Regions from separate parts of the Diaphorobacter sp. C33 genome, predicted to be linked through region 1. Evidence: riboswitches for the same ligand, from Rfam matches in the RefSeq annotation. Region 1 holds a riboswitch; the other holds the start of a gene.
What was found. Region 1 has a riboswitch for glycine ahead of gcvT (glycine cleavage system aminomethyltransferase GcvT). Riboswitches for the same ligand answer to the same signal wherever they lie in the genome.
Positions count from the first base shown of each region.

Region 2: linked by a shared signal. The riboswitch ahead of QY917_RS12490 (D-amino acid dehydrogenase) and the one ahead of gcvT (glycine cleavage system aminomethyltransferase GcvT) in region 1 are both predicted to bind glycine.

Region 1 covers NZ_CP129980.1:1,252,619-1,259,896, reverse strand. Annotated here, with positions in the region: gene gcvP (aminomethyl-transferring glycine dehydrogenase) at 1-2,640, opposite strand, end outside; gene gcvH (glycine cleavage system protein GcvH) at 2,709-3,083, opposite strand; gene gcvT (glycine cleavage system aminomethyltransferase GcvT) at 3,187-4,317, opposite strand; glycine riboswitch at 4,362-4,476, opposite strand; glycine riboswitch at 4,492-4,588, opposite strand; gene QY917_RS05985 (TRAP transporter large permease) at 4,595-5,872, opposite strand; gene QY917_RS05980 (TRAP transporter small permease) at 5,955-6,449, opposite strand; gene QY917_RS05975 (TRAP transporter substrate-binding protein) at 6,527-7,278, opposite strand, start outside.
Region 2 covers NZ_CP129980.1:2,643,865-2,651,142, reverse strand. Annotated here, with positions in the region: gene QY917_RS12500 (PhaM family polyhydroxyalkanoate granule multifunctional regulatory protein) at 1-289, shown strand, start outside; gene QY917_RS12495 (FIST N-terminal domain-containing protein) at 330-1,595, shown strand; gene QY917_RS12490 (D-amino acid dehydrogenase) at 1,667-2,977, opposite strand; glycine riboswitch at 3,071-3,182, opposite strand; gene QY917_RS12485 (peroxidase-related enzyme) at 3,354-4,463, opposite strand; gene QY917_RS12480 (NAD(P)-binding domain-containing protein) at 4,460-5,938, opposite strand; gene QY917_RS12475 (tripartite tricarboxylate transporter substrate binding protein) at 5,971-6,957, opposite strand; gene QY917_RS12470 (YXWGXW repeat-containing protein) at 7,124-7,278, opposite strand, start outside.

The DNA.
Region 1 (7,278 bases):
GATCATCGCGTCGATGAAGCGGTCCAGCTCAAACAGCGTCTCGCTCTCGGTGGGCTCCACCATCAGCGTGTTGGGCACGGGGAACGACAGCGTGGGTGCGTGAAAGCCGTAGTCGATCAGGCGCTTGGCCACGTCCTCGGCCATCACGCCGCTGGTGTCCTTCAACTGGCGCAGGTCCAGGATGCACTCGTGCGCCACATGGCCGTTGGCGGAAGCGTACAGCGTGGGATAGTGGTCCTTCAGGCGCGCGCTGATGTAGTTGGCGCTCAAGATCGCTGTCTCGGTCGCGGCCTGCAGACCGTCGGCACCCATCATGCGGATGTACATCCAGCTGATGGGTAAAACGGCTGCATTGCCCAAGGGAGCTGCGCTGACAGCTCCTGTTTTGGAAGCAATGCCGCCCGTGGCATGGCCGGGCAGGTAGGGCACGAGGTCCTCCACCACGCACACCGGGCCCACGCCGGGGCCGCCGCCGCCGTGGGGGATGCAGAAGGTCTTGTGCAGGTTCAGGTGGCTCACGTCACCGCCGAACTCGCCCGGCGCGGCCACGCCGACCAGGGCGTTCATGTTGGCGCCGTCCACATACACGCGCCCGCCGTGGCGATGCACCAGCTCGCACAAGGCCTTCACCTGGGTCTCGAACACGCCATGCGTGCTGGGGTAGGTGATCATCACGCAGGCGAGGTTGGCGCTGTGCTTCTCGCATTGGGCTTGCAGGTCCGCCATGTCGACGTTGCCGTTTTCATCGCACTTGGTCACCACGACCTGCATGCCCACCATCTGGGCGCTGGCGGGGTTGGTGCCGTGCGCGCTACTGGGGATCAGGCAGATGTTGCGGTGGGCGTGCCCCTGCGCCGCGTGGTAGGCCTTGATGGCCAGCAGGCCGGCGTATTCGCCCTGGCTGCCTGCGTTGGGCTGCAGGCTGATGCCGGCGTAGCCCGTGGCCTGGCACAGCCAGGCGCGCAGTTGCTCGTCGAGCAGGCGGTAGCCTTCGAGCTGGTCGGCCGGGGCGAACGGGTGCACGTTGGCGAACTCGGGCCAGGTGATGGGGATCATCTCGCTGGTGGCGTTGAGCTTCATGGTGCACGAGCCCAGCGGGATCATGGTGCGGTCCAGCGCCAGGTCCTTGTCGGACAGCTGGCGGATGTAGCGCAGCATGCCGGTTTCGGAATGGTGGGTATTGAACACCGGGTGCGTCATGAAGCGGCTGGTGCGCGCCAGAGCGTCGGGGAACAGCGCCGGTGCGCCGGCCGCGTCCATCGCCTCGATGGTGGGCAGTTGCTGGCCGTCCCGCGCAAAGATCTTCCACAGCAGCTCGATATCGGCGCGGGTGGTGGTCTCGTCCAGCGAGATGCACAGGTATTTATTCCAGGCTTTTCGCAGGTTTGCGCCCATCTGGACTGCGCGAGCAGCTATTGAATCCGTAGCATCCTTGGTGTGCAGGCTGAGTGTGTCGAAGGCCGAGCCATGGTGGCGGCTGGTGAACCCCAGCTGCGCCAGGCCGCGGCTCAGGATGGCGGTGAAGCGCGCCACGCGGCGGGCGATGCGCGTGAGGCCCTCGGGGCCGTGGTACACGGCGTACATGCTGGCGATCACGGCCGGCAGCACCTGGGCCGTGCAGATGTTGCTCGTGGCCTTCTCGCGGCGGATGTGCTGCTCGCGCGTTTGCAGCGCCAGGCGGTAGGCGGGCTTGCCGTGCACGTCCACGCTCACGCCCACCAGGCGGCCGGGCAGGCTGCGCTTGAATTCGTCGCGGCAGGCCATGAAGGCGGCGTGCGGTCCGCCGGCGCCCATGGGCATGCCAAAGCGCTGGGTGGAGCCCACCACGATGTCGGCGTCCCACTCGCCGGGGGCCTTGAGCAGCGTGAGCGCCAGCAGGTCGGTAGCGAAGATGGCGGCGGCCTGTTTGGCGTGGATGGCGTCCACGTCGGCCTGCCAGTCCTGCACCCAGCCGCTGCTGGCAGGGTACTGGATGAGGGCGGCGAAGAAGTCGCCGGCCAGGGCCGCCTGCCATTCCTCCTGGGAATTGGCCACCACCACGGTGATGCCGATGGGGGCGGCGCGGGTCTGGATGACTTCGATGGTCTGCGGGTGCGCATCGCCGGCCACGATGAAGACGTCGCTCTTGGACTTGACCGAGCGCTTAGCCAGCGTCATGGCCTCGGCGGCAGCGGTCGCCTCGTCGAGCATGGAGGCGTTGGCGATGGGCATGGCCGTGAGGTCGCACACCATGGTCTGGAAGTTGAGCAGCGCCTCCATGCGGCCCTGGGAGATCTCGGCCTGGTAGGGCGTGTAGGCCGTGTACCAGGCAGGGTTTTCCAGCACGTTGCGCAGGATGACGCCCGGCGTGTGCGTGCCGTAGTAGCCCTGGCCGATGAAGCTCTTGAGGATGCGGTTCTTCGACGCAATGGCCTGGAGTTCAGCCAGCGCTGCGGCCTCGGTGGCCGGCGCGGGCAGGTCCATGGGGCGCTGGCGCGCGATGGAGCGCGGCACGATGGAATCAATGAGCGCGCGGCGCGAAGCCTCGCCGATCACCGACAGCATGTGTGCTTCGTCGGCGGCGTCGATGCCAATGTGGCGGGGCAGGAATTCAGCGGCGTTTTCGAGCGCCGCCAGGGGCAGGGGGGAGGGCATCTGCATGGCGAGGGACCAGTCTCAAGAGCGATGGGGCGGTGCGGCGGCGCCGTGTGCACGGCGCCGCGGGTGCATCAGGCGTTCTGGGCGAAGGCGGTATAGGCCGTTTCGTCCATCAGGCCGGCGAGCTGGCCGGCGTCGCTGAGCTTGACCTTGAAGAACCAGCCCGCGCCCAGCGGGTCCGAGTTGGCCAGGGACGGGTCGGCGCGCAGGGCCTCGTTGACCTCGACGATTTCGCCGGACACGGGCATGTAGACATCGGCAGCGGCCTTGACGGACTCGACCACACCGGCCACGTCGCCCTGGGCAAAGGTGGTGCCCACCGCGGGCAGGTCCACGAACACCACATCGCCCAACGCATCCTGCGCGTGGACGGTGATGCCGACGACGGCCGCGGCCGGGTCGGCTGCGTTGATCCATTCATGGTCTTTGGAAAACTGGATGCTCATGAGGGGCTCCGGGAAGAAGAGGTGGAAGGAAAAGGTTTGAGAGTGGTCAGCCCGCACTGTAGCCGGGCTGACCTGGGCGCGGTGGCAGTTCGCCGTGGTGAATTCAGCCGCGGTAGTAGCGTGTGGGAACAAAGGGCGTGGCAGCCACTTCCATGGGCACGGCCTTGCCGCGCACCATGGCGTTCACACGGGTGCCGGGGGCGGCATGGGCGGGCATTACGTAGGCCAGGGCGATGGGCTTGTCGGCAGTGGGGGCCAGCAGGCCGCTGGTGACTTCGCCGATGCGCTCGCCCGACTCGTTTTGCAACTCGGTGTGCTCACGCACGGGCACGCGCTCCAGCGCCACCAGGCCCACGCGCTTGCGCGTGAGAGTGGCCGGGCTGTCGATCTGGGCCAGCACCTTGTCGGCACCAGGAAAACCGCCAGCGCGCGCGCCGCCTGTACGGCGCACCTTCTGGATGGCCCAGTTCAGGCCGGCTTCGGGCGGGGTGGTGGTGGTGTCGATGTCGTTGCCATACAGACACAAGCCGGCTTCCAGGCGCAGCGAATTGCGTGCACCCAGGCCGATGGGCTTGACCTCGGGCTGGGCCAGCAGCGTGCGCGCCAGGGCCTCGGCCTGCGCGGCGGGCACCGAGATCTCGAAGCCGTCCTCTCCGGTGTAGCCGCTGCGCGTCACGAAGCACTGCGCCCCGGCGATGTCGCAATGCCCGCCGGTCATGAACACCAGTTTGTCCACGCCTGGTGCCAGACGCGCGAGCACCGCAGCCGCCTGTGGGCCCTGCAGCGCGAGCAGGGCCTGGTCGGGCATGGGAATCACCTGGCAGCGTTGGCCGATGCGCGCCTGGATGTGGGCAATGTCGCCCACCTTGCAGGCGCCGTTGACGATTACGAAGAGCTCGTCCTGCGCCATGCGGAAGAACATGAGGTCGTCGATGATGCCGCCCTCGTCATTGAGCAGCAGGCCGTAGCGCTGCTTGCCTACGGGCAGGTCGACCACGTCCACGGGCATCAGCGTCTCGAACGCGGCTGCGGCGTCAGGGCCGACCAGCTTGAGCTGCCCCATGTGCGACACGTCAAACAGGCCGGCCGCCGTGCGCGTGTGGTGGTGCTCGGCCATTAGGCCCATGGGGTATTGCACGGGCATGGAGTAGCCGGCGAAGGGCACCATGCGGGCGCCCAGTTCGATGTGCAGGGCGTTGAGGGGAGTGGTGAGCAGGTCGGACATGGCGGACATGGCAATGGGCGAAGGCAAATGGTGGAGCGATCTCTCGATCGCCGATTTGCCCCGCTGTCCGCTTTACCTGAGAGATTCACCCCGCCTGCATGGCATGTCACGGGGCTTGCTCCTTCGGTGGGCCGCATGCTGCTGCGGCCTCTCTCCAGCAAGGGAAACACCCGCATCCCTGCGGGCGTGTCGCCAGTCCTTTTGCCTGAGCGTTCGGCTGCTGCCTGCGCCTTCGGCGGCCTGGCCCTGATGGGCGCAGACTCTCTCCTGACGGGACGAATTCTATCTATTTTGCGTACACGAGATCACGCAGGGCCAGCGAAAGCGATGGCACGTAGGTGATGACCAGGAGGCACAGCAGGACCACGCCCACGAACGGCAGCAGGTGGGCGACGATGCGATCCAGAGAGATGCGCGCCACCGTGCATGCCGCGAACAGGTTCACGCCAAAGGGCGGCGTGATCATGCCCAGCGCCAGGTTCACCACCATGATCAGCCCGAAGTGCACCGGGTCCACGCCGAAGTGCTGGGCCACCGGCGCCAGGATCGGCGCCAGCACGATGATGGCGGCGCTGGTCTCGATGAACATGCCGATCACGAACAGCGCGGCATTCACGCCCAGCAGGAACAGCGCGGGCGACTGCAGCACCTCCTGCAGCCAGCGGCCGATGGCGTCCGGCACGCCAGCGCGCGTGATGAGGAAGGCAAACAGGCCCGCATTGGCAATGATGAACATGATCACTGCCGACGAGATGGCCGACTTGCGCAGGATGGCGAACAGGTCCGCGACGCGGATCTCGCGGTAGATCAGCATGCCCACCACCAGCGCGTAGAACACGGCCACGGCAGAGGCCTCGGTAGGCGTGAACACGCCGCCGTAGATGCCGCCCAGGATGATGACCGGCATCAGCAGTGCCCAGCCCGCCTGCAGCAGCGCGCGGCCGAAGGGCATGCGCCCGTCGCCGTCATGCTTGCCCCAGCCCTTGTACTTGCAATACGCCCAGACGAACAACATCAGCGCACCGCTGATGAGGATGCCGGGGCCGAAGCCGGCGATGAACAGCTCGCCAATCGACACCTCGGCCGCCACACCGTACAGGATCATGGGGATGGACGGCGGGATGATCACACCCAGCTCGGCACTGGTGGCTTGCAGCGCGGCCGCGTAGCTGGTGGGGTAGCCATGCTTGATGAGCGCAGGAATCAGGATGGCGCCGATGGCGAACGTGGTCGCCACCGATGACCCTGAGACGGCCGCGAAGATCATGCAGGTGAGCACGCAGGTCATGGGCAGGCCGCCCTGCACGCCGCCCACGATGCTCTTGGCAAACTCCACGAGCCGGCGCGAAATACCGCCGGTCTCCATGAGGTTGCCCGCCAGGATGAAGAACGGAATGGCTGCGAGCGGAAACTTGTTGATGGAGGCGAACATCTCCTTCACGGAGATCAGCATGTTGGCGTTCGCCACTTGGATGCCCAGGATGGAGGCCAGCCCGATGGAGACGGCCACGGAGATGGTGAGCGCGAAGCACAGCACCATGGTGGAGATCATGACCGTGGTCATAGGGCCCCCACGCGCGTCATTTCATGTACTCGTCGCCCCCCGTGGGGGTCGCTCGCTTGCTTGAGGTGGCTCTGCGCGGCGCTCATTGGGCAGTCTCCAGTTCATGGCGCTGCGGGTCGATCAGATTGCCCACGATGCCGAGGATGCTGAACAGCCCACCCACGGGCATGGCCAGATAGGCCCAGAACATGGAAACCGACTCCAGCCCTGCCATCGACTGCACGCCGCCGCGGCGCGCGTAGTCCCACCCCCACCAGATGATCACGGCGATGAGCGCCAGCGCTGCCAGGCACACCACCCAGTCCAGCACGCGGCGCAGCGGGCGCGGGCTCCAGCGGTAGAGCACGTCGACGCTGACCATGGCGCCCTGCCGGAATGCCATGGGAATCGCCAGGAACACCATCCAGATCAGGCTGAAGCGGATCAGCACCTCGGTCCACTCGGCCGGCTCTTCGAAAACGAAACGCATCAGGATCTGGAACATGCCGAGCGCCGAGGCCAGCGCCAGCATGGCGCAGGCGCCCCACATGGCGACGGCGGTGCTCCAGCGCTCGCAGGAGAGGAAGAAGGTTTTCATGCGCACTCACGAAAATATGAATAAAAACGCCCGTGGCGCATGATCCACGGGCGGTAGCAGCTACTGAAAAGTGAGCGTCACTTGTAGTTGCGGATCTTGTCGAGGTTGGCCTTGCCGAACTCTTTCTCGAACTGCGCGTTCACGGGCGCGAGCGCGGCGACAAACTTGGACTTGTCCAGATCGTCGATCACCGTCATGCCCTTGGCGCGCAGGTCGGCCACGCCCTTGGCGTCGTCCTCGTCCACGCGAGCGCGGTTGGCCTTGGTGCCCTCCTTGGCGGCGTCGATGAAGGCCTGCTTGTCCGCAGGGGAGAGCTTGTCGAACACCGCCTTGTTCATCACGAAGAGGCAGGGCGAGTACACGTGACCCGTCAGCGAGAGGTGCTTTTGTACTTGGTCGAACTTGGCCGAGATGATGACGGGCAGGGGGTTTTCCTGGCCGTCCACCGTGCCTTGTTGCAGGGCAGTGAACACTTCGGGGAAGGCCATGGGCGTGGTGATGATGCCGAAACCCTTGTACGCGGCGATGTGCACCGGGTTCTCCATGGTGCGCATCTTCAGGCCCTTCAAGTCCTCGGGCGTCTTCACGTCGCGCTTGCTGTTGGTCATGTGGCGAAAGCCATTCTCCGCCCAGGCCAGCGCCTTGAAGCCCTTGGCATCGAATTTGGTCAGCAGGTCCTGGCCGATCGGGCCGTCAAGCACGGCGCGGGCGTGGGCCTTGTCACGGAACAGGAAGGGCACGTCCAGGATCTTGGTCTCGGGCACGAAGTTGGGCACGGGACCGGTGGAGCTGAAGGCCAACTCCTGCGTGCCCAACTGCACCGCTTCGA
Region 2 (7,278 bases), 1.4 Mb from region 1:
GACCGCCTCCAGCATGGCGGCGCAGATGGCTGCGCAGGGCATGCACGGCATGCACGCGGCGGCGCAGGCCGCCGGTGCGGCGCCTGCGGCAACGCCCGCACCTGCCGCCGGGAAGCCTTCCGCAAAGGCGGCCGCCCGGCCGGCGACCCAACCGGGCGGCAAGGCCAACGACAAGTCACGTCCGGCCGCCAAGCGGGCTGCCGCGGCCAGCGCGGGCGCCAAGCGTGCCCCCGCACCATCGCCCACCCAAAAGGCTGCCGCGTCCCGCACGCGGCGGCCGGCAGGCTGAGCTGCGCGGCGGCGCCTGTACCCCACCGCAGGGCTGACACATGAGACTCTTTCCCAATGCACACGCCACCCATCCGCAGTGGCACATGGCCGCGGTGCTGGTTCTGGCGCAACTGCGGGCGCAGATGGCGCTGCCCCAGTACGCCAGTGCACCCACGCTGGGGCTGCTCTACATCACCGACCACTACGCGGACGATGCCGCGGCCCTGCTGGACCTGCTGCGGCGCGAACTGCCGACGGTCACCGACTGGGCAGGCGCGGTCGGCGTGGGCGTGGCGGGCAACAACGTCGAATATTTCGATGAACCCGCGCTCTCGCTGATGCTGTGCGACCTGCCGCGCGCGCACTACCGCGTGTTCTCGGGCGTGGCGCCGCTGGCGCACGGCGATGCGGCCGGGGTGGGCTTTGCGGCCCACACGGCGCTGGTGCATGCGGACGGCCAGACCCCCGAACTGGCGGACCTGGTGGCCGAGATGGCGGGCCGCACCAGCAGCGGCTACCTGTTTGGCGGCGTGGTGGCCAGCCGCGGGGCGCAGGTGCAACTGGCGCTGCCCGCCGGCGGCGAGGGCGACGGCGTGCTGCACGGCGGCCTGTCGGGCGTGGCCTTTGATGCGCAGGTGGAACTGGTCTCGCGCGTCACGCAGGGCTGCCAGCCCATCGGCGCGCAGGCGGCCATCACCGCCGCGCAGGACAACGTGGTGCTGGAGCTGGACGGCGAGCCTGCGCTGGACGTGCTGCTGGACACGCTGGGCGTGACGCTGCAGGGGGACGCTCAGGCCGCCCTGCGCGCCGTGCGCGCCACGCTGGCAGGGCTGGAGGACGCGGACGCGCCGCAGCGCCAGCGCACGGGCCATTTCGGCGCCGACACGCGCGTGCGCCACATCGTCGGGCTGGACGCGACGCGCAGCGGCGTGGCGCTGGGTGACCATGTCGAGGTGGGCATGCGCCTGGCCTTCTGCCAGCGCAACGTCGGCGCGGCCCGTGCCGACCTGATGCGCATCTGCGCCGAGATCCGTGAGGAGCTGTCGCCCCAACTCGAAGAGGCGCAGGCGCTGCCCGCCGCAGGCAGCGCGCCGCATGCCGAGCCGGCGGGCGGCCGGCGCATTTGCGGTGCGCTGTATGTGAGTTGCTCGGGCCGCGGCGGGCCGCACTTCGGTGGGCCCAGCGCCGAGCTGCAGATCGTGCGCCATGCGCTGGGCGATGTGCCCCTGGCGGGCTTCTTCGCCGGCGGCGAAATCGCCGCGCACCGGCTCTATGGCTACACGGGCGTGCTGACGGTGTTCGTCGCGCCGGACGGGGCTTTATAAGCCTTTTGGGCCTCTAGCGCCCGTCCACCAAGCGCAAGCAGCTATGCAATGCATAGCGCCGTGGCGCTTGCTCAAACGCCGATGACGGCGGGGCGGGGCGCCGCAGCAGGGCGCGGCAGGCCGCAGAACGCGAAGTCCAGCTCCGGCTCCAGCCCGCTCACGATGCGCGCGATGGACTTGCCCGAGCCGCAGGCGTGGGTCCAGCCCAGCGTGCCGTGGCCGGTGTTCAGGAACAGGTTGCCGTAACGCGTCTTGCCGATCAGCGGCACGTTGCTCGGCGTGGCGGGGCGCAGGCCGCTCCAGAACTGCGCCTGGCTCGCATCGCCCGCGCCGGGAAAGAGCTGCTCCACGCGCCGCACGATGGCTTCGCAGCGCACAGCGTTCAGTGCGCGCTCGTAGCCGTTGAGCTCGGCCGTCCCCGCGATGCGCAGCCGGTCGCCCTGCGCGCTGGTGTAGCGCGAGAAGACCAGCTTGTACTCATCGTCCGTCAGGCTCACCTGGTAGGCGGCGGCCGCGTCGCGCACCGGCAGCGTCACCGAATAGCCCTTGGCCGGGTAGATCGGCAGGCGCAGGGCCAGGGGCTGGGCCAGCAGCGGGCTGAATGCGCCCAACGCCAGCACGTAGGCGTCGCCGCGCACGCGCTCGTAGCCGCCGGCCTCGTTGGTGATCTCCACATGGTCGATGGCGCCGCCCGCCTGGTGCAGCGCGGTGATGTGGCAACCCAGGCGGAATTGCACGCCCGCGGCCTGGGCCACGCCGGCCAGCGCGCGCGTGAACAGGTGGGCGTCGCCGGACTCGTCCTCCGCCGTATAGGTGGCGCCCGCCAGCTGCGGGCGGACGTGGGCCAGGGCCGGCTCGATGCGCACGGCCTCGTCGGCATCCACCACGCGGCGGTGGCAGCCCAGCGCACGCATCTGCTCGGCGGGCGCCAGCGCGGCGTCGAACTCCTGGGTGCTGGTGTAGAAGTGCAGGATGCCCTGCGTGCGCTGGTCGTACTGCAGGCCCGTGTCGGTGCGCAGTTGCTGCAGCGTGCTGCGGCTGTAGCTGCCCAGGCTCACGATCTGCTCGATGTTGTGGCGCGTGCGCGCAGGCGTGCATTCGCGCAGGAATTGCAGGCCCCAGAGCCACTGGCGCATGTCCGCGCGCAGGCGAAACAAGAGCGGCGCATCCTCTTTGCCCAGCCACTGCAGCACCTTGAGCGGCGCGCCGGGGTTGGCCCAGGGCTCGGCGTGGCTGACCGAGATCTGGCCGCCGTTGGCGAAGCTGGTTTCCGCACCGGGCACAGCCTGCCGGTCGATGACGGTGACCTCGTGGCCGAGTTGCTGGAGGAAGTACGCAGAGGTGGTGCCGACGACGCCGGCGCCCAGAACGATCACGCGCATGGTTTACAAGCCTTTTTCAAGGTTTGCGCAGGCAGGGCGCGCGCGAGCAGCTATTGAATGAATAGCGAACAGCGGGCGCGACATGGCCTGGCTGCCGCTCCCCCTGTCCTTGGTACCTGAGAGATTCATGCCGCGCGGGACCGTGCGCGGCACTTGCTCCTTCGGTGCGCCACGGCGGGCGTGGCGGCTCTCCAGACGGCTGTGTGGATGTGCAGTTCGGAACCTGAGCGTGTATGGGAGTTTGCGCCTTCGGTGAAACGGCATGCAGCCGTTTGCTCTCCTGCGCCGGCCATCGTAGCGATGCGGGCGCGGCGCCCCCAGCGGGCTAACCCTCAGACCATGAACACGCTCTCAGGGCGGGGCGCCGGGCGCATGCTCAGGGGTAGACCGCTTCGCCCAGGTTGAGCATGAGGCGGTTGGCCCAGGCGAACAGCGAGGCGGCGTGCACCGTGTCCAGGATTTCCAGGTCGCTCAGGCCCGCGGCGCGCAGCGGCGCGAGGTGCTGCGGCCCGAATGCACCGGGCGCGCGCGTGAGCGCGGCGCTGGCCTGCGCCAGCGCGCGTTCGCGGGCGTTGGTGCCGGCGCTGTCGGGGTCGGTGAAGATCTGCGCGATCACGTCGTTGCGCTTGGCCAGCTGCTCGAAGCGCTGCGCATGCACCGACGCGCAGTACACGCAGCCGTTGATGCGCGAGACCACGGTGGTGGCCACCTCGCGCTCGGCGCGCGGCAGGCCGCCAGGCGCATACATGATGGCGTTGAACGCCTCCGAGCGCTCGGCGAGCACGCGGGGCTGGTGCGCCAGCACGAGGTAGAAGTCCGACGTGCGTGCCTTGGGGTGGCTTGCGTCCAGCACGGCGTTCTGCTCGGCGCTGGCGGTGGCGGGGTCCACCACGGGCAGCCAGGCCTTCCAGTCCAGCGTCTCGCTGGTGTAGCCGGCCAGGCGCAGCGGCTCGCCGGGCGGGGGCAGGTTGGCAGGGTGCACGAAGGGCGCGTCCGGCGTGGTGGGAGCGACCGCCGTGGCTGCGGTGCCCGCGGGGCCGAGGGCGGCCAGCGCCGCCACGCCGGCCACCAACCGCGCCTGGTAGGCCACGAAGCCGATGAGTTGCGCGAGCAGCACCACGTCCGGCGTGGCGAGGCCCGCCTGGGGCAGGGCGAGCAGGGCCGCGCGGTCGGCCGCAGCGGGCTGCGTGGCCAGCAGCTGCGTGAAATGCGTGATGGCTTGCCAGCGGGCATCCGCCGCGGGGGCGGGCAGGCCGGCCAGGCGCGCGCCGTAATAGTCGGCCAGCGTTGCCACGCCGCTGGCGGCCGCCACGGCCTGGGCCACGGACAGGCGCTCGGCCAGCGCCAGGCCCCCGGGCAGTGCTGGCGCGAGCAGCAGGTCTTCGCAGGCCTGGGTGGCGGTGATGGCCTTGGCGCGCTGTTGGCGCGCGGCCTGGGCATGGGGGGCATGGCCCAGGCGGGCGAGTTGGTCGATGGTGTCGGTCATGGCGAAGGCAGGATGCGTTGGGAGGTGTCGGCGGGCGTCCATTCGTCGCCCAGCAGTTCCGGCTCGGCATAGGCCTGCAGCGCGGCGAAGTGGTGCTCCACGTCCTCGCGGTACAGCAGGCCGGCGATGCCGCTGGCCAGGCGCCGTGCACCGTCGCTGATGGCGGGGATGTCGCCCGACACCGTGCCGTGTGACAGCGCCGCCGGGTAGCAGAAGCAGTGGATGCGGTCCAGGCCGGGGCAGGCGCCGGCGGCTTTCTCGCGGAATTCGAACGCCGGGCCGAGGTCGGGCGAGTCGGACAGTTCGCGGTCTTCATCGCCGGCGGGCGGCTGGTAGCGCTCGCCCCAGGTGCGCACATGGCGCGCAAACGGCGCGAACTCGGGCTTTTGTGCCCAGTCGATCACGAAGCCCGTGGCGAGAACCAGGAAGTCGAATGCGAACGTGCCCTGGGCCGTCGCCACGTGCAGCGCGTCGCCCACCTGCGTGACGCCCTGCACCGCGCAACCGAAGTGGAAGAACGCATGGGCGTGCCGCGACACGCGCAGCGTGCTGCCGTGCGGCGGCGGCACCTGCTGCACGTTGATGTAGTGGCGTATGCGCCACTTCCATGCGTCGGGCAGGTCGTGGTGCCCTTGCGTGAGGCCGGGCACGCCCGAGCCCTTGGACTTGTTCACCGTGGGCATGACCGCGCGACGCGCGATCAGGTCCACGCTGGCGGCGCCGCATTCCAGCGCCGTGCCGGCGCTGTCCATGGCGGACGAGCCCATGCCGATCACGCCCACGCGCTTGCCCTTGAGCGTGGCGTAGTCCAGCACGTCGGACGAATGCGCCCACAGGCCACCCTGTGCGGCGTGGGCCACGCCCCGCATGAAGGCAGGGACCTGCGGGCCGCCCAGGCCGTCGCGGCCCGTGGCCAGCACCACGCGGCGCGCCAGCCAGGTGGCGTGGCCGGTGGGGGTCTGCACGTCCACCGCCACCAGGCCGTCGGCGCGTGGGTGCACGGCGGTGACGGTGTGTTCATTGCGCACGTCGGCCTGCGTCACGCGGCGGTACCAGCGCAGGTAGTCCATCCACTGCAGGCGCGGGATCTTGTCGAGCGCGGCCCAGGCCTCGCGGCCCCACTGGGCCTCGAACCAGGCGCGGAAGGTGAGCGAGGGCACGCCGAGCGCGGGGCCGGTGAGCTCCTTGGGCGAGCGCAGCGTGTCCATGCGCGCCGTGGTGGCCCAGGGGCCCTCGTAGTCGGCGGGCGCGCGGTCCAGCAGCACGGCGGCAATGCCCTGCTGCGCCAGCGCCATGCTGGCCGCCAGGCCTGCCTGGCCGGCGCCGATGATGAGCACGTCGGTGACGGGCTGCCCTTCATGGGTGCGTGGAGGCAGCCATGCGCGGGCACGCCAGTTGAGGGTGAGCAGGTCGTGCCGCAGGCGGTCTTCGAGGGCGGCCAGGCCGGCCACCCCCAGGGGAAGCGAAAAAGACATGGAGGATGTCGAAGAAAGCGTGGAGGGCGAAATCAGTCGATGCTGATTTTGGCGTCCTTCACCACCTGCGCCCACTTCGCGCGGTCCTTGTGGACCGTCTGGCGGAACTGCTCGGGCGTTTCGATGCGCACCGTGTTGCCCTGCGACTCGAAGCGCTGGCGCACGTCGGGCTGCTCCAGCACCTCGCGCAAGGCGGTGTTCAGCTTCTGGACCACGGCCGGGTCGGTGCCCTTGGGGGCGAAGATGCCGAACCAGATCGAGCTGTCAAAGCCCTTGGTGCCGGGCAGGCCGCTGGCGCCGATGGGCGGCACCTCCTTCACGGCCGCCACGGGCTTGGCCGTGGTCACCCCCAGCAGGCGCACCTTCCCGGTCTTGTAGTGCGGCAGCACGGTCTGCACCTGGTTCATGATGCAGCAGGTCTCTCCGCGCAGCACCGAGGTGATGGCCTCGGGCCCGCCCTTGTAGGGCACGTGCACCATGTTCAGGCCCAGGCGCGCATTCAGCTCGGCAAAGGCCATGTGCGTGCCCGTGCCGTTGCCGGTGGATGCGAAGTTGTACTTGCCCGGGTTGGCGCGCACGGTCTCGACGAACTCCTTGAGGTTCTTGGCGTCGATCACCGCGGGGTTGATGGTGAGCACGTTGGACACGTCGATCAGCGGGGCGACGGGCACGAAGTCGGCCTCCACGTCGAACGGCAGGTTCTTGTAGAGCGCTGCATTGCTGCCGTGCGTGGCGGCCGTACCGAAGGCCAGGGTGTAACCGTCGGCCTTGGCGCGGGCCACGTACTCACTGGCGATGTTGCCGGCCGCGCCGGACTTGTAGTCGATCACAACGGGCTGGCCGAGTTTCTGGCCCAGCGGCTCCTGCACCGCGCGCGCCACCACGTCCACGCCCGATCCGGCCGGAAAGCCCATGATCAGGGTGACGGGCTGCTTGGGCCAGTCCGTGGCCTGGGCGAGAGCGGATGTGACGGTCAGCAGCGTGGCCAGGGCGGCGGTGGCGTGGCGCAGGAGGGGCATGGCGAATTTCCTTGTGATGGGTCAGTGCAAGGCGGCGCCCTATCGTGTAGGCGCAGCCGAAACACACCCATTGTGGAGAAATTCACATGCGCACGCGCTATATGCATATGGACGGCCCGTCGCCGTCCCGGGCCATGCTGCGCGCGGACGACCGGCGCTCGGCCGTTCATCTCCGGTAGGGGTTGTCGGGCCGGCGGTCGTGGCGGTTGGGCACGCCGTCGCCATCGCGGTCCCAGCCGCCGCGCACGAAGCGCCATTGGTCACCGCGCTGCACCCAACGCGGCTGGCGGTAATGGTGGCCGTGGCGCACCTGCATCCACT